DNA from 2 places in the Chitinophaga sp. CC14 genome. Region 2 is predicted to be linked to the other one. Evidence: riboswitches for the same ligand, from Rfam matches in the RefSeq annotation. Region 2 holds a riboswitch; the other holds the start of a gene.
The links. A riboswitch is a leader RNA that binds a small molecule or an ion and turns the genes downstream of it on or off. The one in region 2 is predicted to bind cobalamin.
Positions count from the first base shown of each region.

Region 1: linked by a shared signal. The riboswitch ahead of PV783_RS10205 (DUF5074 domain-containing protein) and the one ahead of metE (5-methyltetrahydropteroyltriglutamate--homocysteine S-methyltransferase) in region 2 are both predicted to bind cobalamin.

Region 1 covers NZ_JARBFY010000003.1:64,368-75,645, forward strand. Annotated here, with positions in the region: gene PV783_RS10195 (hypothetical protein) at 1-21, shown strand, start outside; gene PV783_RS10200 (DUF2652 domain-containing protein) at 70-1,152, shown strand; gene PV783_RS10205 (DUF5074 domain-containing protein) at 1,394-2,524, opposite strand; cobalamin riboswitch at 2,697-2,909, opposite strand; gene PV783_RS10210 (aldehyde dehydrogenase family protein) at 3,074-4,438, opposite strand; gene PV783_RS10215 (gamma-glutamyl-gamma-aminobutyrate hydrolase family protein) at 4,435-5,151, opposite strand; gene PV783_RS10220 (iron-containing alcohol dehydrogenase) at 5,155-6,291, opposite strand; gene PV783_RS10225 (glutamine synthetase family protein) at 6,302-7,660, opposite strand; gene eat (ethanolamine permease) at 7,657-8,973, opposite strand; gene PV783_RS10235 (winged helix-turn-helix domain-containing protein) at 9,079-9,420, shown strand; gene PV783_RS10240 (molybdopterin-dependent oxidoreductase) at 9,426-9,911, opposite strand; gene PV783_RS10245 (hypothetical protein) at 10,283-10,639, shown strand; gene zwf (glucose-6-phosphate dehydrogenase) at 10,718-11,278, shown strand, end outside.
Region 2 covers NZ_JARBFY010000003.1:233,378-244,655, reverse strand. Annotated here, with positions in the region: gene metE (5-methyltetrahydropteroyltriglutamate--homocysteine S-methyltransferase) at 1-1,344, opposite strand, end outside; cobalamin riboswitch at 1,537-1,738, opposite strand; gene PV783_RS10960 (SDR family oxidoreductase) at 1,859-2,731, shown strand; gene PV783_RS10955 (RNA polymerase sigma factor) at 3,007-3,603, shown strand; gene PV783_RS10950 (FecR domain-containing protein) at 3,654-4,853, shown strand; gene PV783_RS10945 (TonB-dependent receptor) at 4,969-8,322, shown strand; gene PV783_RS10940 (RagB/SusD family nutrient uptake outer membrane protein) at 8,341-9,870, shown strand; gene PV783_RS10935 (aryl-sulfate sulfotransferase) at 9,909-11,278, shown strand, end outside.

The DNA of each region.
Region 1 (11,278 bases), 170 kb from region 2:
TTCCGGTTGGAAAAGAAATAAAGGAAGAGCGGTCATGTGCCATTTTTATTATTAACTTTAATAAAAAAAATGGAAAACAAAGGGCTGCTTTTTATTCCGGATATAAGTGGCTTTACCCGTTTTGTGAATGAAATAGAGATTGAGCACAGCCGCCATATTATCCAGCAATTATTGGAACTGCTGATAAACGCTAATCAGTCGGGCCTGGAAGTGTCTGAAGTTGAAGGTGACGCCATCCTGTTCTATAAGTTTGGATCCCCGCCGGAACTGGAAGTACTGTATAAGCAGGTGGAAAAAATGTTCTGCGAATTTCACCGGTACCTGGTCAACTACAACCACCGTAAAATTTGCCAGTGCAAAGCATGTGTATCCGCTATTGACCTCACCCTGAAGGTAATTACCCACTATGGCGAGTTCACCACCTACCAGGTGAAAAATTTCAGTAAGCTGATAGGGAAAGATGTGATTGTAGCGCACCAGCTGCTGAAAAATGATATTGAACAACATGAATACTGGCTGGTAACAGACAACCTGTTGCGTGATGAACCACCGGAAGGACTGGCGCAATGGATGACATGGGATGCCAGCACCAAACAAACAGAAACAGGCGCTATTCCTTTCCATTATACTCATTTAAGTGAACTGCGCAATGGGTTGCCGCCTGATCCTGATCCACAGATAGAGCTTAAGGACAAAACAAAAATGATTTCAGTGTCGAAGGAGTTTGACACGGATATCAAAACGCTTATTTATACTGTGGTGCATTTTGAGTTCAGGCACCTGTGGCAAACAGGTGTGAGCGCAATAGATGAGGTAGAACATTTTCTGCCTGGTATAGGTAGTCGTCACCGCCATGTGATGGATAACGGTAAAGAGGTGATCATGTACACCAGCAGCTTCTCGTACGATCCCGAACAAAAGGCGTTGTTCAGTGAAACAGATGAGAAGCGGCATAACGCTTTCTACTATACGGTTGAAAAGATAACAGACCAGAGAAGCCGGTTGACGATAGATTATTATCTTCCTAAAAATTTTATACGGCAATCTTTGTTCCGGCTCACGGAGAAAGAAAAGATGGAAGCCGATTTGCGGAAATCGCTTGAGAAGCTGGAACCTATTGTAATGAATATGGTATTGCCGCTGGATTTTTAGAAAGAGGGTAAGGTATATTCTTAATCCAACATAGTGTTTATCATTCTTATATACCGAAATGTTATCAGGTAGTTAATACTTTTTTATTCACTTACCTCGTTCATTTCTACTTCAAGAATTTGAATTTGTGCCACAACCTGTGGCACAATTACCCTGGTCTTATCAACGACTCCTGATTTCAAAAATAAAAGAGAGGGTGTCTTAAAAGTAAATTTGAGGCACCCTCTCTTTATTTCATCCTCTACTCATGAAACACAGGCATGGCCGGGAAATACCATCCGTTGTAAGTGAGTGTTTTTTTCAGTGTAGCGGTAGTAGCGTCATACATCAGGACCCTGTTCACATCTCCGGTGAAAGAGCCATTCAATGTAGTCATTACCAGTTCATTTTTATCCTTGTTATACGCAGCACCGGCGCCATAGAAATATTGGCCTGAAGGCAGTGTGATAAAAGGAGATGCAAGCGATGCGGTGTTGCCAATGATATAGCGGTACAATTGGGTACCACCGGCAAAACCGTTGTTACGCACAATGTAAACAGCATTCTCTGTTGTAGAGGCAGTGATCGCCGCGTGGCGCCATGCTCCCCACGGAGATGGTACTGTGAAAGGCAGTTTCACGGCAGTGCGCACCAGTGTAGCGGGGTCTATGCGGATCAGGGAATCGGAGTTGGTGGCATATACGCCGCCATCTTTACCGGCAGCAAAGGCCAGGTTGGCTGCGCCGAATTTTTTTACTACAGCGTACGTGGTGCTGTTTAGAGCAACGATACCATCTGTTTGGGACAACACAAAAATATAGCTGCCGGCTTTTAACATATCACCGGTGTAACCGGCTACACCAGTTACTTTAGCGCCTACTGCAAGGGAAGGTAACGTAATGGGATATACGCCATCGCTTGCACTCAGCAGTCCACGGGTGGCATCCACACCAATAAAGGCATGACCATCATTACCTGGCAGGGTAGTGATACGGCCGGTTTCAGCCAGGCTGCCTGCATCTGTTACTACCAGTGGTCCGCCGGCTTTTACAACGATATACATTTTGCCGTTGAATACAGTGGCATACTGCAGGGTATTGGAAGGGCCGCCCAATGCGCCTGTGGGGTTTTCTGCATGGTAAATGTTGGGGACAAGACTGTCGCCGCTGTAGGAATAGAAATGCAGATCGCCGGTACCATGACCAAACCATCCTTCGTTAGCGATAAAGAATCCATTGCCGTATTTACCGGCGATTAATGATGCCGTAACGCCGCCGGTACCCGCTTCGTTGGTGCGTTGGCGTTCGAGGGGTTGTAAGGCATCATCTTTTTGACAGGAAGCAACAAACAGCACTAATGCTGCAGACAGAAAGGATAATAACTGTTTTTTCATATTTATTGTTTTGTTAAGAAAATACAACGCACTTTTCTCCGGGGTAAAAACCCCGGAAAAATGATCATAATACCGGTTATCCTCCGGCATCACGCCTAAGGCTAAACGAAAAAAATAACAGCGCATAAATGGCTGGCAGGCCTACATTCATGGCATTTCACCCGAAAGCGTTGAATGATCAATTACAAAAGGCAGGTCTTCTGGCTTACCTGCTTTTCCGGGACCTTCCCATCTGCCGGACAGGCAGACAGTGGTATGGAGTTCATCCGGAAAAACAATTTATCTGACGATAAATGCAGGATTACAGCTACGGGGATAGCTCCGGTTTTACACCGGATTCCCTTTTAATCCGCCGCGGGGCGGAACCAAATGCGGAGGCAAACCTACGGTAATTAGGTATAAATGCCAAAATGAAGTGGAGGAGGGTGTGGGCAATGGATGGATGGCTCCTTTGTGGCCCGTATGTTGGCCCCTTTGTGGCCCCAATAAAAAAAGCGTGATACAATTCAACATTGCATCACGCTTTCGTAAAAAGCACGTATATAAAACTTATCCTTTCATCTGCCACGCCTTTGTTTTCGTAAACGCCCTCAATCCCTGGTGCGATAACGTTGCGCCAAAACCTGAATGCTTTCTGCCTGCCCACGGTAGTCCTGCTGTAACCCGGTCGCAGCAATTCCAGTAGCCGGTGCCTGCATTTACCTGTGAAAGAATTTCCTGCGCACGTTCCCCGTTGGAAGAGTATACCGAAGCAGTGAGCCCGTACTCCGTATCGTTCATCAGTTCGATGGCTTCTTTATCACTGCTTACTTTCATGATGCCTATCACCGGACCAAAGCTTTCTTCCTGCATAATTTTCATGTTGTGATCCACATCTGTGAGGATGGTGGGCTCAAAGAAGTTGCCTTCATGTACAATGATATGGCCGCCAAGTTTCAGGGTGGCGCCTTTTGCACGCGCTTCCAGCACCTGGTTTTCGAGTACTTTTAGTTGTTCTTTCCTGGTGATGGCGCCAAAGTATACGCCGTCATCTGTGGGTAATCCCAGTTTCCAGGATTTAACTGCCTTTACAAATTCGGCTACATATTCGTCGTATACTTTTTCGTGTACGTAGATGCGTTCTACGGCACAGCAGCTCTGGCCGTTGTTATAAAAGGCGCCATCGGCGGTAGCTGCGGCTACTGCTGCAATATCTTCGATATCGTCTGTTACATAAAGCGGATCTTTTCCGCCAAGTTCAAGTTGACAGGGCAACATCCGGGACGCTACTTTTTCATAGATGTATTTACCGGTTTTATAGGAGCCGGTAAAGAAATAACCATCCACGCGCAGGTCCATCAGGTTTTCGCCGGTGGCTTTTCCACCAATGGCTATTTTGAAAGCATTTTGTTCAAGACCGGCGTAATAGAAAAGTTTCTCTATTTCCATACCCGTGAGGGTAGCGTATTCCGAGGGTTTATACAATACGGTGTTACCGGCCAGCAGCGCAGGAATAAAAACGTTTACACCTACCAGGTAGGGATAGTTCCAGGCAGAGATATTGCAGATAACCCCCAGTGGTTCGTAAGAGATTTTTTCTTTTAGTGTATCCGTATTGGTTACCCATTCGTCCGACAAGTACTTCTCTGCATTTTCCAGCATCCAGTTGATCCGGGCTACGGCGCCGTTGATTTCATTGCGTGATTGCTGCAATGGTTTTCCTGATTCGGAAGTAAGTATGCCCGCCAGTTTCTCTACTCTCTTTTCCAGCTGCTGGTTGAACCGGGCAATCACTTTGATACGCTCTGCCAGTGGTTTGGCCGACCAGTGGGCGAATGCCAGCCGGAGTAGTGCGGTTTTCTCAACTACTCTTGCCAGTGAATCTTCTCTGAGAACGGCGAGGGTTTGTGCGGTGGCAGGATTAAAGATTCTCATTTCGTATGGTTTCTAACTGCTTGAAGAAATTGTGTTTTGATTTGTTGGGAGAGCGGGTTGCTTTCTTTCTCCGGCATTCTTTCCGGATGCCATTGCACGCAAAGCATAAATCCTTTACCGGTTTTATCTTTGAATTCAATACCCTCAATCATTTCATCGCTGGTATCGGAAGTGGCGCTCACCATAATATTATTCCCCAGCTTAGCCGGATGGATGCCCTGGTGATGCGCACTGTTCACCTGTCCTTTTTCCTGGCCGGTAACGGCGTACAGCAATGAATCTTTCCGGATGTTTACTCCATGTATTTTATCGCTGGTATCTTTTTTATGAATTTTGTTGGCGGCTTCGCCGATGTCTTCATATACTTTTCCGCCTTCGAGAATATTGATGTATTGTAACCCGCGGCAGATGCCCAATACAGGCAGCTGTTGCTGTTGGGAATACTCATAGATGCGTTTTTCAAAGGCATCCCTTTCAGGCAAAAATTCATGCGGCTGATGCGGATAGTTTTCAGCGCCGCCGTACAGGGAAGGAATTACATCCACGCCACCGGTAAGCACCAGGCCATCGCAGGTATAAATATCTTCCACGTTATTACGCAGAAAGGAAAGGATCACCACTTCGAGGTCATCACCGAGATCTTCGGGTGTAAACCAGTTTTCATAATTGGTAAAGCTGGCTTCTGTGTAGCTGATCCCTATCTTTTTCTTCATGGTCTATAGCGCGTTTAGGTACAACTGTTTGAAATCTTCCCGGGTAACCGGTTTCGGGTTGTTGGGATGGGCAAAATCGGCAAGGGCCAGGTCTGCCAGTGTTTCCACGTGTGCATCCGTAACGCCGATATCGCGGAGATGATGCGGGATGTTTATTTTTGAATTAAGATCAAAAAGATATTGTACCACTGCCTCGCCGGTTTCTTCTTTTAACTCCAGGGTTCTGGCGATGCGGCGGAACTTTTCTTCAAAGCCCGCAATATTGAATTGCATGCCGTAAGGAATATTTACCGCATTGGCGAGGCCGTGATGCGTATCCAGCAGGGAGGAGAGGGGATGCGCAAGGGAATGCACTACACCCAGTCCTTTCTGAAAAGCGATGGCGCCCATCATAGAAGCCATGAGCATATTGCTCCTGCTTTCAATGTCCGGTTTGTTGGTGGCTTTTTCCAGTGAGTTTTTAATGAGATAGATACCTTCCAGGGCAATGCCATCGCATAAGGGATGCGGATTCTTTGCCAGGAATGCTTCCATGTTGTGGGTTAAAGCGTCCATGCCGGTGGCGGCGGTGATAAACGGAGGCAGGTCCATTGTGAGGGCCGGGTCCGCAAATACAATCTTCGCCATCAGTTTGGGCGAGAACAGTATTTTCTTCTGATGGGTTTCATCGTCGGCAATGATGGCGCTTCTGCCTACTTCGCTGCCGGTGCCGGCGGTAGTAGGTACGGTAATAAAATGAGGTACTTCATTGGTCACATAAATATCGCCGCCTATGAGGTCGTCGTATTTAAAAAGATCTTCGCGGTGATTTACCCGCAGCACAATGGCGCGTGCCACATCCAGTGCGGCGCCCCCGCCAATACCGATGATACTGTCGCGTTGCGTATGATCCCAGAGATCAGTGCCTTTATACACATCGCTCTTCACCGGGTTCTTGTGGATATCGCTGAATACTTCCACGGAAATATGATGCGCCTGCAGGTCATTCACGATCGATTTAAAAAATGATAATCCTGCTATCGTTGGATCGGTAACGATCATAGGCCGTGATAATCCGTTTTTCTGTAAATAGGCCGGCAGCTCGCCGATTACGCCTGCGCCAAAACGGATGGTGGTAGGAAAATTATACTGAAATGCCATATGCTGATGCTTAGATGATTTCAAAATATCTTTTAAGTTCCCAATCGGTCACTGCTTTGGCATATTGCCGCCACTCCCATTCCCTGGTTAACGTAAAGTGTTCCACAAAAGATTCGCCAAAGAGTTCTTTTGCGAGGGCCGATTCCTTCATTTGTTGGGTGGCTACATGAAGGTTCTGTGGTAATACACCATTCGAGGTGTCTTTGTACCCATTACCGGTGGTTAATTTTTTCTCCAGGACCATTTTATTTTTCACGCCGTACAACCCGGCAGCCAAACAGGCGGCCAGTGCGAGGTAGGGATTGGTATCCGAACCCACCACCCTTGTTTCCAGGCGGGTGGCCTTTTTATCGCCCGGTAAAGCCCGTAATGCCACCGTTCTGTTATCTATGCCCCAGGTGAGCGTAGTAGGGGCCCAGGCGCCTTCTACCAGCCGTTTATAGCTGTTGATAGTGGGCGCTATCATAGGTAATATAAAAGGTAAACAATGCAGCTGACCGGCAATGTAATTTTTCATGACGGCACTCATTTTATGTTCGTCGTGTTCGTCGTAAAATAAATTCTGTTTACTGCCGGCATCCCAGAGGCTCTGGTGTACATGCCCGCTGCAGCCTGGCAAACTTTCATGGATCTTAGCCATGAAGGTAGCCATTACGCCATGTTTGTATGCAATCTCTTTTACCGCGGTTTTAAAGAGTATGGCCTGGTCCGCCGCCTGTAAAACCGTACCATACTTAATGGCTGCTTCATATACACCGGGACCGGTTTCCGTATGTAATCCTTCTACCGGTATATCAAATTTTACCAGTTGCTCAAACAGGCTGCTCATATACTCATTCTTTAACGCGCTGCGCAGGATGGAATAGCCAAACATGCCGGGCGATAAAGGCGTAAGGTCGCGGAACTGTTTCTGGTGGACCGTATCAGGTGTTTCTGTGAAGTTAAACCATTCAAATTCCTGTGAGAAATACGGCAGGAAGCCACTGTTTTCTGCATCCACAAGTACTTTCTTCAGGAGTTGCCGCGGACAGGTGTATACCGGTGCATTGTCTGCCTGTACAAAATCTCCCAGGAAAAAAGGCACGTCGTTTTCCCAGGGAATTTTGCGGAAGGTACCCAGGTCAATTTTTACCTGCGCATCAGGATAACCGGTATGCCAGCCGGTATATTTTACATTGTCGTACACAACATCGCTCATGTCCCAGCCAAAGGTAACATCGCAGAAGCCCAGCCTGCTTTCGGTTACAGACGCAAATTTTTCTGCTGCAATGTATTTCCCTCTCAATACGCCGTCGATGTCCGCTACCGCTACTTTTACCTTACCCGACGGATGGTTTTTTACGTACGTTAATATTTCGGAAGTTGTCATGTGTGTGCAGGTTTGAAAATTTTGTACAACAAGAAAGAAACGGCCAGCAGGGAAAAATAGATCAGTCCCAGTGCGAGGTTGAAGATAAACATCGCAACAATGGATATGGTGGCAATCACCAGTGCAATCACCGGGAAGGCAGGGTAGAAGGCCACCCGGAAAGGCCGCGGCAGATCAGGCTCCTGTCTTCTCAAAATAATAATAGACACCATTGAAATGATATACAAGGTGAGTGCGCCGAAAACGGATACGATGATGATTTCGGAAGTTTTCCCCGAAAGCAGCGCCAGTATCCCGATCACCATGTTGCCAAGCAGTGCGTTGGCGGGCGTATGAAACCGGGGTGAAATTTTGCCGAGAGCAGCGGGGAGATTGTGCACCCTGCCCATCTCGTAGGTGGAGCGCCCGGCGGCGAGGATTAATCCGTGAAAGGACGCCACCAGCCCGAATAATCCTACCGTGATGAGCAGGTGATACATCGGGTGATTGCTCCCGGTGATTTTCGCCAGCGCCAGCGGAAGAGGCGAATCGGAGGTTTCCCCGCTTATCCCGTTTTTATATACAATCGCTTCCCATCCGGCGATGCCGGTGGCGGAAATAAATATCAGGATGCAAAGAATGGCCAGCGTGAGGATGGCCCATCCGAAACCTTTGCTGATATCGCGCTGGGGATTTTTGGTTTCTTCGGCTACGTTGGCAATGCCTTCAATACCCAGGAAAAACCAGATGGCAAAGGGGATCGCGGCAAAAGCGCCGCCCCACCCGTTGGGCAATGCGTTGTTGGTAAGGTGAACCGCCTGGAATTTCGGAAACGACAAACCGGCGAAAAGCAATAATTCTCCCACGGCAAAAATGGTAACAATCACCTCGAAGGAAGCAGCCGCCTTTACACCATATACATTCAGCCCGGTAAAGACGAAATAGATGGCAATGGCGCTGGTGAGGATCGGTACCTGCGGGAAAAAAGCGTTGAAATAAGCGCCGATGGCGAATGCAATGGCAGGCGGCGCCAGAATAAATTCAATGACCTGGGCTATCCCGGCAATAAAGCCGATGTTCTTTCCCATTGCCCTGTTTGCATAGTCAAAAACTCCTCCTGCTTTGGGGATGGCGCAGGCCAGTTCAGCATAGCTGAAAGTAAACGTTACATACATCACCATGATCACAAGTGTGGCAATAGCCATACCTCCTGTACCGCCCTTTTCAAGGCCAAGATTCCAACCAAAATACATACCTGAAATAACGTACCCTACTCCAAGTCCCCACAACATAAAGGGAGTCAGTGTTTTCTTTAAGCCCTTGTTTTGTGTCATTTGAAAGATCTCTATTGCGTGTATGTGTAATATAATATAAATTAAAATATTATTTTACTACAGGCCCCACGTAAAAAATTAAAACGGGCCGGATATCTTTACCACATGAAACTGATGGCAAACGGACGTATATGGATTGAAACCGAGGAAGGCCCTTTTCTCGGTTACGGGAGAATTGAGCTGTTGCAGAAGATCAGTGAGCTTGGGTCTTTGAGAAAGGCGGCTACGGAAATGAAGATTTCCTACCGGCAGGCATGGGATTTTGTGGACCAGATGAATAAGCGGACCGGCAAGCCCTTGGTGATATTTGAAAGAGGCGGGAAAAATGGCGGTGGCGCCTTGCTTACACCGGAAGGAGAACAGGCCATAAAGTTATTTCATGAATTAAATACCGCCTTCCGGCAATTCCTCGCTACCAGAACTGCCGGTTTACAGAAGCGTAAGTAAGATGTTTAGTCTTTGGCAAATCGTACGGTCATGGTCGTTACCTCCCAGATCCAACGTGCCGGTTTCTTTTCGCCCGGAACCACTATCCTGAAAGGCCCTTTGCCATCGGGCAGCGGCTGCCCGTCTACCTGGTCGGCCAAGATGATTACACGATCCGTGAAAGCACTATCCAGCTCCGCGAGGGAAAACAACACCTCATATCCATCGCCCGATTTCACGAGCAGGTATTTCGACATATTTTCCCCCTTCAGTTGAGCGCCCAGCGTAACGCCTGCTTGTTGCAAAATAGTTGTTACCGGTACGCCGGAGTAACGATGCGGTTTCCCATCGCGGTCAGCCGCGGTGACTTCAGTTCTTTTCATTTTGCTGATATCGGCAGCACCCAGCTTTAACGGGTGGGTTACTTCACCTTCTACGGAAATAGTTTGCGCAAAGGCAGCCGTGGCTGCGAAAATGGTAATGAGTAAACAGGCTGTGAGTTTGTATAGCATGATTATTTAATTAAAAGGATTGGAGAATGCAGGATTGGTGATTTTATCTGTGCAGCGAGTGGTGTGGTAATACCCATCAGCAGGGCGGCGAGTAACTTTTTTGGCATAGACAATGCGTTGTTCATTTTTTTGAATAACGGTGATAAATGCTTACCCGGATGCTGCAAAAGGCGATGACACGGAGCCGGAAAGGAAAGCGGAAAATAATGTGGTTGTTTGGGTGTATGGTTGAATAAGGTACAATATTAATATTAAAACCATAGAAAATCAACGTAAATTCTTTCCCACCCATTTAGCGCTGCTATTATTACCTTTAACTACAAGTTAATCGCTTTATGAGTATCCGTATGCCAAAAATAGCGGGGATAAGTATGATCACTATTTTCTCCCTGCTGATCCTTTTTCACCTGCTGATCATTGCAAAAGTTTTACCTTATTCCATTGTATGGGGGGGCCGGTTGAAATCGCCCATGGAAATGTACCGGTTAGAAGCCATCTCGGTACTGGTGAATGTATTTTTCCTGCTGGTGGTGCTGGGGAAAAGGAAGATCTTGAAGCTACCGGCCAATAGTAAGGTGTTGAGCCTGGCGCTGTGGCTGATGTGTCTTTTATTTTTTGTAAACACCCTCGGCAATCTCATCTCCACCAATAAATGGGAGCAGCTGATCTTTACGCCGATGACGTGTATCCTGGCTGTTTGCTCCGCCGTACTGGCCCGCACGCGATAGTATCCATGAGGATGCAAAAATGGATGAGAAGATTACAGGAATGATGCTTAAATTACAGGGGAATAAACCGATGCTTAGATGAAAACTGGAAAAACACTCCCCGCCGCCATCACCATCTTCGGCGCCAAAGGGGATCTGACTAAAAGAAAACTGATACCTGCGCTTTATAATCTGTACACCGATAAACATCTTCCGCCCGTATTCGTCATCTACTGCGTGGATTTCCTGCCGGAAGACGAAACTGCCTTTAAACTCGACCTGCTGGCAGGGATTAATGAGTTTAGCCGCAACGGGAAAGCAGATGAAAAAGAATGGGAAGGATTTGCTAAGAATATCTTCTATCTCCAGGGTGATTTCCTGAAAACGGAAACTTATACCGGCCTGAAAGAGAAACTGGATGCATTCGGCAAAAAGCAGAAACAGAACGGTTCCCGCATCTTTTACTTTGCAGTAGCGCCGCGCTTTATCGAAATCATTGCCGAAGGCTTATACAAACACACCATTTGTAACCGTGATGGCCTGGACCGCATCGTTGTGGAAAAGCCTTTCGGCACCGACCTCGATACCGCCAAAAAACTCAACAGGTTCCTCACAAAACGTTTTGCGGAAAAACAGATCTATCGCATCGATCACTACCTG
Region 2 (11,278 bases):
CCGGATGTCATCCGTTTGTGGGAACGACCCGATAGTGGTAGTAGGAAACAGCGGGAGTCCAAACTGTTGCTGCTGGATGTTTTGACGTACCGGGAACGTGCTGTTCCTGCGTGCATCTGCGGCGGTAAATGCCGCTACCCGGTCTTTCACCTCCTTGCGGTGAATGAGTGGCGACGTGGCCCTGTTATGAATAGCCGCTTTGTTGGTATCCAGCAATGCAGTGTTGCCGTTCACGATATCACGCAGGTCTTTCAGCTCCTGCAATTTCTGTTTGGCAAAGGCCATCCAGTTTTTAATTTCGGGAGAAAGGGCTGTTTCGTTATCAAGGTCGCACGGCACATGCAGCAATGAGCAGGAAGGCGCAATGGCAATACGGTCTTTTCCCAACACGCTTACTGCCTTTTGTATCTGCTGTAAAGATCGTGTATAATCATTCTTCCAGATATTCCTGCCATCCACTACGCCCAGCGAGAGGTGTAAAGAAGTATTGGCAATGGCTGTTTCCAGGATATCATCCAGTTGCAACGGGCAACGCACGAGGTCGAGATGCAAGGTTTGCACCGGCAATGCCAGCGCTACCGGCAGGTTCTTTCCATAGCATTCAAAATAAGAAGCCAGGAGAATATGCAGTTGCGGGAAGGCCGCGTGAATTTGCGCGTAGGTATCGATAAATACCTGCAGGGCCGCTTCATCCAGGTCCAGCGACAGGCAGGGCTCATCGAGCTGCACTACTTCAGCGCCGGCTTTGGTGAGCTGCGACAACACTTCCAGGTATACCGGCAGCAGTTTATCAATCAGTGATAAACGGTTGAAGCCAGCCGTTTTCTCTTTTCCGAGTAACAGGAAAGATACAGGACCGAGGATCACCGGCTTGGCAGCATAGTTTTCTTTTTTTGCTTCGAGGAACTGGTCAGTTACTTTGCGGGAGAAGAAATGAAATGTTTGGTCGGCTGTAAATTCAGGAACGATATAGTGATAGTTGGTATCAAACCATTTCGTCATTTCCATTGCGGTGATATCATCGCCATCGCGCTGGTAGCCACGCGCCATGGCAAAAAGCAGGTCTGTTTCCCCGATCTTTTTTTCCTGTAAGGTGCGGTAACGCTGTGGTACTGCGCCTACCATCAGGGCAGTGTCCAGCACCTGGTCGTAGAAGGAAAAATCATTGCAGGGAATCCAGTCGATCCCTTTCTGTTGCTGCAATGCCCAGTTTTGTAAACGGATATTACGGGCGGTTGCCTGTAATTCATCGAGGGTAATTTTGCCTGTCCAGTAGCTTTCGCAGGCTTTTTTCAATTCACGCTGGCTACCTATCCTCGGATAGCCTAAGTTGTGGATAATCATTACTGATTGTTTAAAAGGTGATACATGACGTTCACGCTCTTTTATATAGTACAGCAATGTTTTTGAGAAGATATATACGGAAGGAGAAGGCATGGTATACATACAGGAACAAGCGCATGATGTAATCATGCATACGCCTGTTCTTAGTAATTACCGATACCGAAACCTGACACGCTTCAATCCCCGAAAGCATTGTCAAAGTGAAATAAAGGCAGGTCTCCTGGCTTGCTCCGCTGGTAAACGCCTTCCCATTCCTGTCAGGAACAGTGGCATATTATTTACCAGTTGCAGCATTACGCTGCCGGAAGCTTACAGTTGCGGGACAGCCTGTGATTTACACACAGTTCCCTTTTAATCCCGCTTTTCAGCGGGAACCATTATTTGCTTCGATTAGTAATACATAAAGAACCGGGGGCGAAGATAGTAAATCCCCGCAACTATCAAATCCGTTTCGTTTTCTTACAATTTCCTCCCTGGCGGAAAGCCGAGTTTTACATCATAAAAACAAACAGCTATGAAACAGGCAAATATTCTGATTACCGGCGCTACCGGACACATTGGTACTACGCTGGCCAAACATTTATCTGCACAGGGCGTTCCGTTCCGGGCAATGGTGCGGACAACAGACCATCTCGCAAACACGATCGCCGCCTTACCCGGCGCTGAAATAGTAACCGGCGATTTTAACGATGCGAACAGCTTAGCCCTTGCACTGAAAGGTATAGAGCGCGCTTTCCTGCTCACCAATTCATCTGAAGAAGCCGGGAAACTGCAAAGCAATTTTGTAAGCGTTGCTGTTAAAAGCGGGTTGCCACATATCGTAAAGCTTTCCCAGCTGCATGCAGCTGCGCAATCGCCCGTACGTTTTTTACGGTACCATGCTGCGGTAGAAGAAGAGATCCGTTTATCCGGTATGGCCTACACTTTCCTGCGGCCCAATTTATTTATGCAGGGGCTACTGGGCTTCCGCGAAACAATTGCCACGCAAAATAAATTCTTTGCCACCGCCGGCAATGCTTCCATCAGCCTGGTAGACACCCGCGACATAGCCGCCGTTGCGGCAGCCGCCCTCACCTCCAGCGGGCATGAAGGCAAAACCTACGATATCACCGGGCCACAACCGCTCACCCATGCAGCGCTGGCCGAAAGCCTGTCGCATGCATTGGGACGCACCATCCGCTACATTAATGTTACCGATGCCGAACTGCTACCCGCCCTTTTGCACGCAGGATTCCCCGCCTGGCAGGCGGAGGGGCTTATTGAAGACTATGCCCATTACGCCCGTGGCGAAGCGGCGGCTGTTTCCACAGCGGTAATGGACGTAACGGGGAAGCCAGCGCGGAGCTTCTCCTCCTTTGCTGCGGAGTATGCACCGGCGTTTTCTTAGACCGCCTTCGGCGATGGGGAAATTGTCTTGGAACAGGATTGGGCTGATTATACTGATTAACTTGATTTTATTTTTTTGGATTTATAAAGGATTAAGGGAGATATAATGGATTTATCCGCTTATATCTCCCTTAATCCTTTATAAATCCAAATGATCAAATCCCTAAATCAGCATAATCAGGTTAATCCTGAAAAAGACAACATCCGCGACGATCCCTAAATTTTTGCAGAAATTTTCCGCCAATTGCTTACTTTAGTTATCAAATAGAGCATCCAGTGAGCAATGAAGAAGCGGTTCTGCTGCAACGACTACAGCAAGGGGATACTGAAGCGTATATCACCTTATATGACCAGTATTACCCTTCACTTTACACGTATATTCTCCACTTCATCAATATCCCGGAACTGGCCGAAGATGCACTGCAGGAAGTGTTTATAAAGATCTGGGAGATTAGGGAGCGGATCAACCCTGAATTATCATTCAGCGGTTATCTGTACCGTATTACCCGGAATCATGTATTTAAGCTGATGAAGAAGATCAGCGCCGACGCCGCCCTCCGTTTACAGGTAATGCAGGAACTACAGCAGCAAACGGAAGATGCGGATACCGCCTTATTATGGAAACAATACGAATCTTTACTCCATAAAGCCATTGCACAATTGCCCCCTCAGCGGCAAAAGGTGTTCAGGCTATGCCGCGAAGAAAGCAAAAGCTATGAAGAAGTAGCCGTAGAACTGGGCATCTCCCGTAATACGGTAAAAGAACATATGGTGCTGGCCATGAAAAGCATTAAATTTTTCTTCTATACCAATACCGATGGTATTCTCCCCCTGTTACTGGTTTCAGGGATCCTCCTCGACCCCTCCAAATAATTTTTTTTCTCCCAACCCACCCTACCTTCTTTTTTTGGGATAGTATATATATGCCCACCGAAAGGAACAATGAATATTACCGGTTATTGCTGCAACGCTGGCAACAACGGACTTGTAGTCCGCAGGAAGCCCTTGAGCTGATGGACTATCTGCGGGACGACGCTTCCGGCCGTGTGCTGCTGGACGAAATGCAGGCGGCATTCCGGCAGGTAAAGCCCGATAGCAGCGCCAACTCCCGCGAGCCCGGCGACCGGGTCAGGAAAGAGCTGTTACAGCATATCCAGGGCACTCCCGTAATAGCCATGCCTCCCACCCGGAGGAATATTGGTCCGTTTAAACTTGCCGCCGCAGCAGCCGTGATCATTGGGCTCGCCATCCCGGTTGTCTATTTTCTCCGGCAGCCAGCCACCCCGGTGGCCACGGTAGCAAAAAAAACGACGCCGGCGGCAGCAGCGCCTGGTCAGCATAAAGCGGTACTCACCCTGGCCAACGGGGAAAAAATAGTGCTGGACAGCGCCGGGATCCAGCAGCTGGCGCAGCAGGGCAACAGCGCTATCCACAACCAGGGCGGACAACTGGTATATGTAAAAACAAAGGGCGCCAGCAGCGCTCCCATCTATAATACACTAACTACCGCGGCAGGCGAAACCTATCCGCTGGTATTGGCCGATGGCAGCAGGATATGGCTGAACGCCGCCTCTTCGATCCGCTTCCCGGCCACTTTTGCAGGCGATGAACGCCGCATTGAACTAACCGGCGAAGCCTATTTTGAAATTGCGCATGATGCGCACCGCCCTTTCCGCATCCAGGTAAACCAGATGACCGTGGATGTACTGGGCACCAATTTCAATATCAACTCGTACGCCGACGAAGCTACTATCAATACCACCCTGTTGCAGGGTGCAGTGAAAATAAACAGTAAAAAGGGCAGCATACAACTGGCGCCGGGCGAACAATCGCAGGTGAGCCCTAACGGAAATGTAAAAAGAGTAACCGGTGTAAATACCGCAGAAATAATAGCCTGGAAAGAAGGATACTTCCAGTTCGAGAGCACAGATCTTACTACTGTATTGCGGCAATTTTCCCATTGGTACGACGTGGAGATTGTATACGAAGGACACATGAAGCCCAGGAAATTTTTTGGGATGATCAGCCGCCGCAGCAGCCTGGTGAATGTTTTAAAAATGTTGAATGCCAACGATGTTAATTATCGTTTAGAAGGAAAAAAACTGATTGTACAGGGCGATTAATGCCTACAGGTGAACAATTATATCAACCAGCATGACGGAGCTGTCATGGTAACAGGGATTTATTAAAACAGATAGCACAACCAAACCATTCTCTCAATCAAAACTCAGCACAAGTATGCAATTACGTACTATTGCCAGTTCCCGGTGTAAGCACAACCGGCGTCCAACCAAACATCTAAAGGTCAGTCAGTTCCTGGCCCTGCTATGTTTCGCCACCACGGCACAGGTGAGCGTAGCCAGCAGCCAAAACCAGGTAGTAAGCCTGTCGATGAAAAATGCTACCGCCAAAGAGGTTTTCCGGGAAATCAATAAACAAACCGGCCTCAATATCCTGGCAGATGAAGCCTTGCTGGAAAAAAGCGGCAGGGCCAATATCACGGTAAGCAATATGCCTGTAAATGATGCGTTGAATCTTTTCATGCGTAATCAGCCCCTCACATACAGTATTGAAGGTGGCGCTATCATTGTAAAAACAAAACCGGCCATACAGCCGGCTACTACGCCACCGCCGCCAATTGAAGTACATGGCGTGGTTACCACCGACAAAGGCCAGCCTTTACCCGGTGCCACTGTGACCGTAAAAGGCACCAAACTCGGTACGGTTACCGGCACCGACGGCAGCTTTAAGATCAATGCCAATCCCGGTGAAACACTGGAAATTTCTATGGTGGGCTTTAAAGCCTGGTCCGTAAAGTTTGATGGTAAAACCACCAACTTTAAAGTGACGCTTTCTGAAGAAGTATCTAACCTCACAGACGTAGTGGTTGTGGGTTATGGTACTACCAAAAAGAAAGACCTGACGGGTTCTATCAGCTCCATCTCCAGCGACCAGATGAACCTCGGCGGTGTAACCAGCAACGCTGCACAGGCCATCCAGGGCCGCGCCGCAGGGGTACAGGTGAGCCAGTCGAACGCTGCGCCGGGCGGACAAACCATTGTGCGCATCCGCGGCGGCAACTCCATCAAATCCACCAACGAACCATTATACGTGGTAGATGGCTTCCCTTCCGAAACCGGAAAGGACATCAACCCGAATGATATCGACGATATACAGATCCTGAAAGATGCGTCTTCCACCGCCATCTACGGCGCCCGCGGCGCCAACGGCGTAGTGATGATCACCACCAAAAGAGGTAAAAGCGGCAGGGCAGCCATTCAGTATGATGGCTACTACGGTACGCAAAGGATCATCAAAGAATACGATAAAATGAATGGCCTGGAAAATATGCAGGTCACCAATGCCAAAGCCATTGAAAAAGGACAACCTGCATTCTATACCGCTGCCGACCTGGCCAGCGGCCGGGATAACGACTGGTTTAAATTAACTACCCGGCCCGGAATGGTGCAAAGCCATAACCTCAGCGTAAGCGGCGGTACGGCGGAAGACAGGGTAGCCTTATCAGGCAGCTACTTCAAACAGGACGGTGCATTAAAAAATACTTCTTTTGAAAGGTATTCTGTAAGACTCAATTACGATAAACAATTCGCAGCACGGTTTAAAACAGGAGCCAGCGTATACGCCTCACACGCTTATACCAATTTCAAAACCTATGATGGTAACATCGTTCCCTCCAACGTAATGTATGGCGTACTCACCGCTTCACCGGCTATCCCCGTGTATAATGAAGATGGCTCCTATGCCCGTTTCAAAGGAAGGGATAACCCGCTGGCATGGTTAATGGCGCCTACCAACGACCGGTTTGAAAACAAGGTGAATATTAACGTATATGCGGACTACCAGATCATGGACGGCCTTAACTTCCGCGTGAACGGTGGTAGCGAGTATACCACTACCAAAGAAGGCACCTATCTGCCACGCGACCTGGTAGACGGCGAAAAAGTACAGGGTAAAGCCAGCTTAAATGACCTGGCCGTTACGCGTAACCTGGTGGAAGCCTACTTCACTTACCGGAAAGTGTTTAACACCATTCACTCCCTCAACGTAGTAGCAGGGGTATCTTACCAGTCTGATAAGTACCAGAAACATTATTCGCTGGTACAGAAATTCAGTACAGACGCATTTCTCTACCACAACCTGGAAGCAGGTACAGAGCGGTTATCCAGCACCAGCAGCACTATTCCCGCGAAGATGGCTTCTGCCTACGGAAGGCTCAACTATTCCCTGAAAGATAAATACCTCGCTACTGTTACCGTGCGCCGGGATGGCTCTTCGAAGTTTGGCGGCAACAAACGTTTTGGTATTTTCCCATCAGGCTCCCTGGCCTGGAGAGCAGGTGAAGAAGAATTTATCAAAGACCTGAATATTTTTTCCAACCTGAAAGTAAGAGGTGGTTACGGTGTTACCGGTAACGACAGGATCGGTGATTATATTTATATGTCGCTGTTTGGCCCTACCAATGTGTCGCTTGGAGAAGGCAGCAACAGTTATGGCGGTACGGTTATCACCCGTTTGCCTAATGAAAACCTGCAATGGGAAAGCACCGCGCAACTGGACGTGGGAATAGACATGGGCTTTTTCAACAACCGCGTTTCCGCTACCATCGATTACTACCGGAAAAAAACCAACAGGCTGATCTTTGATATGCCTATCGGCGACTGGAATGGTTTTGCAGTACAAACAGTGAATGCCGGCAGCATTGAAAATAAAGGAATAGAATTATCAGTTACTACAGAAAACGTTATCAACCATGCCTTCACCTGGAACACTACGGTGAACATCGCTTACAATAAACAAAACTGCCTCGACCTGGGTGGCCGCCCGTATGTAATTACACAAACGGCTAACCTGTATGGCGGCCGTGGTATGGACTTTACCAAACTGGAACCGGGAAGGGAGTTAAGTACTTTCTATGGTTACATTTATGATGGCGTAATAAAAACCGGTGAAGCACATCCTACGCAACCAAATTCAAAAGCAGGCGATCCAAAATTCAAGGATATCAGTGGTCCCGGTGGTAAGCCGGACGGCATTATTGATGCCAACGACCGTACCTATCTCGGCAATGCCAACCCGCATTATATCTATGGTATCAATAACAACTTTGCCTATAAAGGTTTTGAACTGAACATCTTCCTGCAGGGCGCACTGGACTACAGCCTGTATAACGGTACCGGTCTTGTGCTGGAATCCGGTCCGGGTAAAGCGGCGCTGAACCGGTGGACTACCAACAACGAAAACACCGATATTCCAAGAGATGGATACGCTATTGCTTACGGCGGCATGATGAACTCCCGCTTTGTGGAAAACGCATCTTACCTGCGTTGTAAAATGCTGATGCTCGGTTATAATATCCCGGTAGCTAAAACTTTCCTGAAAAGCCTGAGAGGCATTAAAGTATATGGCTCCGTACAAAACTTATTCACGATTACTAAATATACAGGATCGGACCCTGAGGTAAACAGCAATCTCAATAGCAGCGGCAGCAACGCCAACCTTTCATCAGGATTGGATTATACCGCTTTCCCTGCTTACCGCACCTTTACCGCGGGTCTTAAATTGAATTTTTAACCTGTAAATCCGGAACAAATGAAATACGCATATATCGCATTAGCCACCTTGCTGCTCGGCGCCAGTTCGTGCAAAAAAATGGTGGAACCCAAAGTATACAGTTATCTCACAGACGCCAACGCCTTCCTCACCTTGAGTGATGCCAAAGCTGCTGTGAACGGCGTTTATTCAAGACTCAAACAACCCAGCGGCAGATCGGATGCATGGATGTACTATGCAGGCTTCCAGGTAACCATTTCAGATTTAACTACTGATGTAGGCCACGCCAGCTCCGGCGGGGATGTGGGCCTGATGTCTGATTGCCAGTGGGCGCCCGCCAATACCTATCTTGCCTTTGCCTGGCAGCATCAGTACAAGCTGGTGGCGGATGCCAACATATCTTTGTACTATATTCCTAAAATGAGCAGCATCACCGATGCACAAAAAGACCAGTTCACCGCGGAACTCCGTTTCCTGCGCGCACTGGGATATGTAGATCTCACAGATGCTTTCGGACCGGTAATAGTAGTAACGGAAGAAACAGTAGCAAAGAATGTGGCCCAACCGGATTATGAAGCATCATTGCCTACCACACCGGTAGCAGAAATCAATAAAATGATCATCAGCGACCTGGAATTTGCGGCAGCCCATCTTCCTGTCAACTATTTAAACAACGCCATCTACAGCTCCAACGATATTGGCCGTGCCACCAAAGGCGCCGCCATGTCTTTACTCTGCAAACTGTACATGCGCGAACATGAATGGCAGAAAGCACTGGACCTTACCACTGAAATCATGAAGCTCGGCTATGGACTGTATCCAAGCTACGCAGGGTTATTTGCAGAGAAAAACAAATGGTGCCAGGAAAGTATTTTCAGCGCACTCGCCGATCCGTTGGTAGATGCCGTGGAAATCATGAACCACTTCGGTCCTATCAACAATCCGCAGGTAACCGACAGATGGCAGTATTTCGCTTTAACCTGGTACTTCTGGAATACTTTTGCAGCGAACGACGACCGTAAAAAGATGTTCTATTCTGACTATATCGGTACCGATGGCTTGCATTACATGCAGGCGCCTCCGGGACAAACCAATCCACCGGATGGTTACTACTACATGCCGGATGTAGCCACCACCAAATTTGCCGATCCTAATGGTTCTACTACTTATTACGATGGTCACGTATTCCCGATACTCCGCTATGCAGATATCCTGCTGTGCAGAGCTGAAGCGCTGAATGAGCTGAATGGCCCCAACAGCGAATCCATCGGGCTGATTAACCAGGTAAAAGACCGCTCCCATGCTACCAACCTGGGCGCTGCCGGTACCTTCACCAAAGAAAGTTTGCGCAATGCTATTTTGCAGGAACGCGGCTGGGAATTTTTCTTTGAATGCAAACGCAGACAAGACCTGATCCGCATGGGTAAATACGAAAGCGTGGTAAACACTTACCTCACCGCCGTAGGAAAAACCCCTACCATCAACCTGGCACGGGATAAATATTTCTCTTATCCACAGGCGCAAACAGATCTTAATAAAAATCTCAGCAACAGTGGCCGCCGTCAATAACCGGCATTACTGTCTTTCTAAATTATTCAATACTGCAAATGATTAAATTGAATAAAATACAACGCCTGCTGCCATTGCTATCAATGGCAGCAGCGTTGTTGCTGTTTGCACCCGGCTGTATGAATAGTGGCGGCAATGATATTGTTTCCATTACACTCAACCCGCAGGGACAAAATGCCATCAAGGTAAAAACGGATATCCTCTGTACCGACACTGTAGACGCAGCAGTGGAATACTGGCCGAAAGAACAGGTACAACAACGCACTACTACCCCACTGTCCAAACACCGGATCAGTCATACGATAGTGCTCACCAACCTGCTGCCGGGAAAAGCATACGAATACCGTATCTTAACCGGTCATGGTAAAGATCTTTATCCCAGCAAAACCTATACTTTCAACACTTCCGGTTTCCCGGTATGGATGAAAGATATGTTCAGCGTGGTATGCCCCGACAGTTCCGTGTTGCCGGCTACCTTCAGGAAGGGCTATGTAATGCTTACCCGCCGCGAAGATCCGGGTGTGCTTTTCCTGCTCAACGCAAAAGGCGATGTTACCTGGTACCACCAGGTAAGCGGCACCGGTTTTAAAGTAGCTAAGTTTACGGACAACAACACCTTCCTCACCCTGCTGGGCGGCCCCGGCTACGAAACCAGTTACGGCGACCAGATCCTGGAACTGTCACTTTCCGGCGATACGCTGGCCAATCTCAAAAAAGGACAACAGGATTTCAAACAAACCATCCATCACGAAATACTGCTGAATCCCAACAATGAGTTTGTAACGCTTTGCGTGGAAGAAAGAATCTTTGACCTGAGCAGTAAAGGCGGCAGTAAACAGGATACCGTAAGAGGCGATGGCATCCTGGTGCTGAACAGGCAAGGCAAACAGGTATGGAAATGGACAGTATTTGATGCACTGAATCCGCTGGACGATAAAAACATCTTAAAAGAAAAACAAGACTGGATGCACGCCAACTGCATTGCGTTTGATAAAGATGGTAACTACCTCATCTCTTTTTATAACAACGGGCAGATATGGAAGATAGATGCCCGCACCGGTAAGCGCGACTGGACATTCGGGAAAAACGGCGACTTTGATATGCCGGCGGAAGCGCTGTTTGACCAGGCGCACGGCCTGCATATCAATGAACACGGTGAACTGATGTTCTTCGACAACGGGGTGAGTAAAAAAACATCGAGAACGCTTTCCTTTAAACTGGATGAAAACACAAAACAGGCGCAGCTTCGCATCAATACCCTGCTGCCGCGGGAAAATTATAATGAGAGAATGGGAAGCAGTTATTTAGTGGGAGACACTACCCTGCTGCAATGCGCTACGAAAAGAAATACTGTGATCCTAACCAACTTCCAGGGAAGGTTTCTCTGGCTGCTGAGAACAGGCATGTC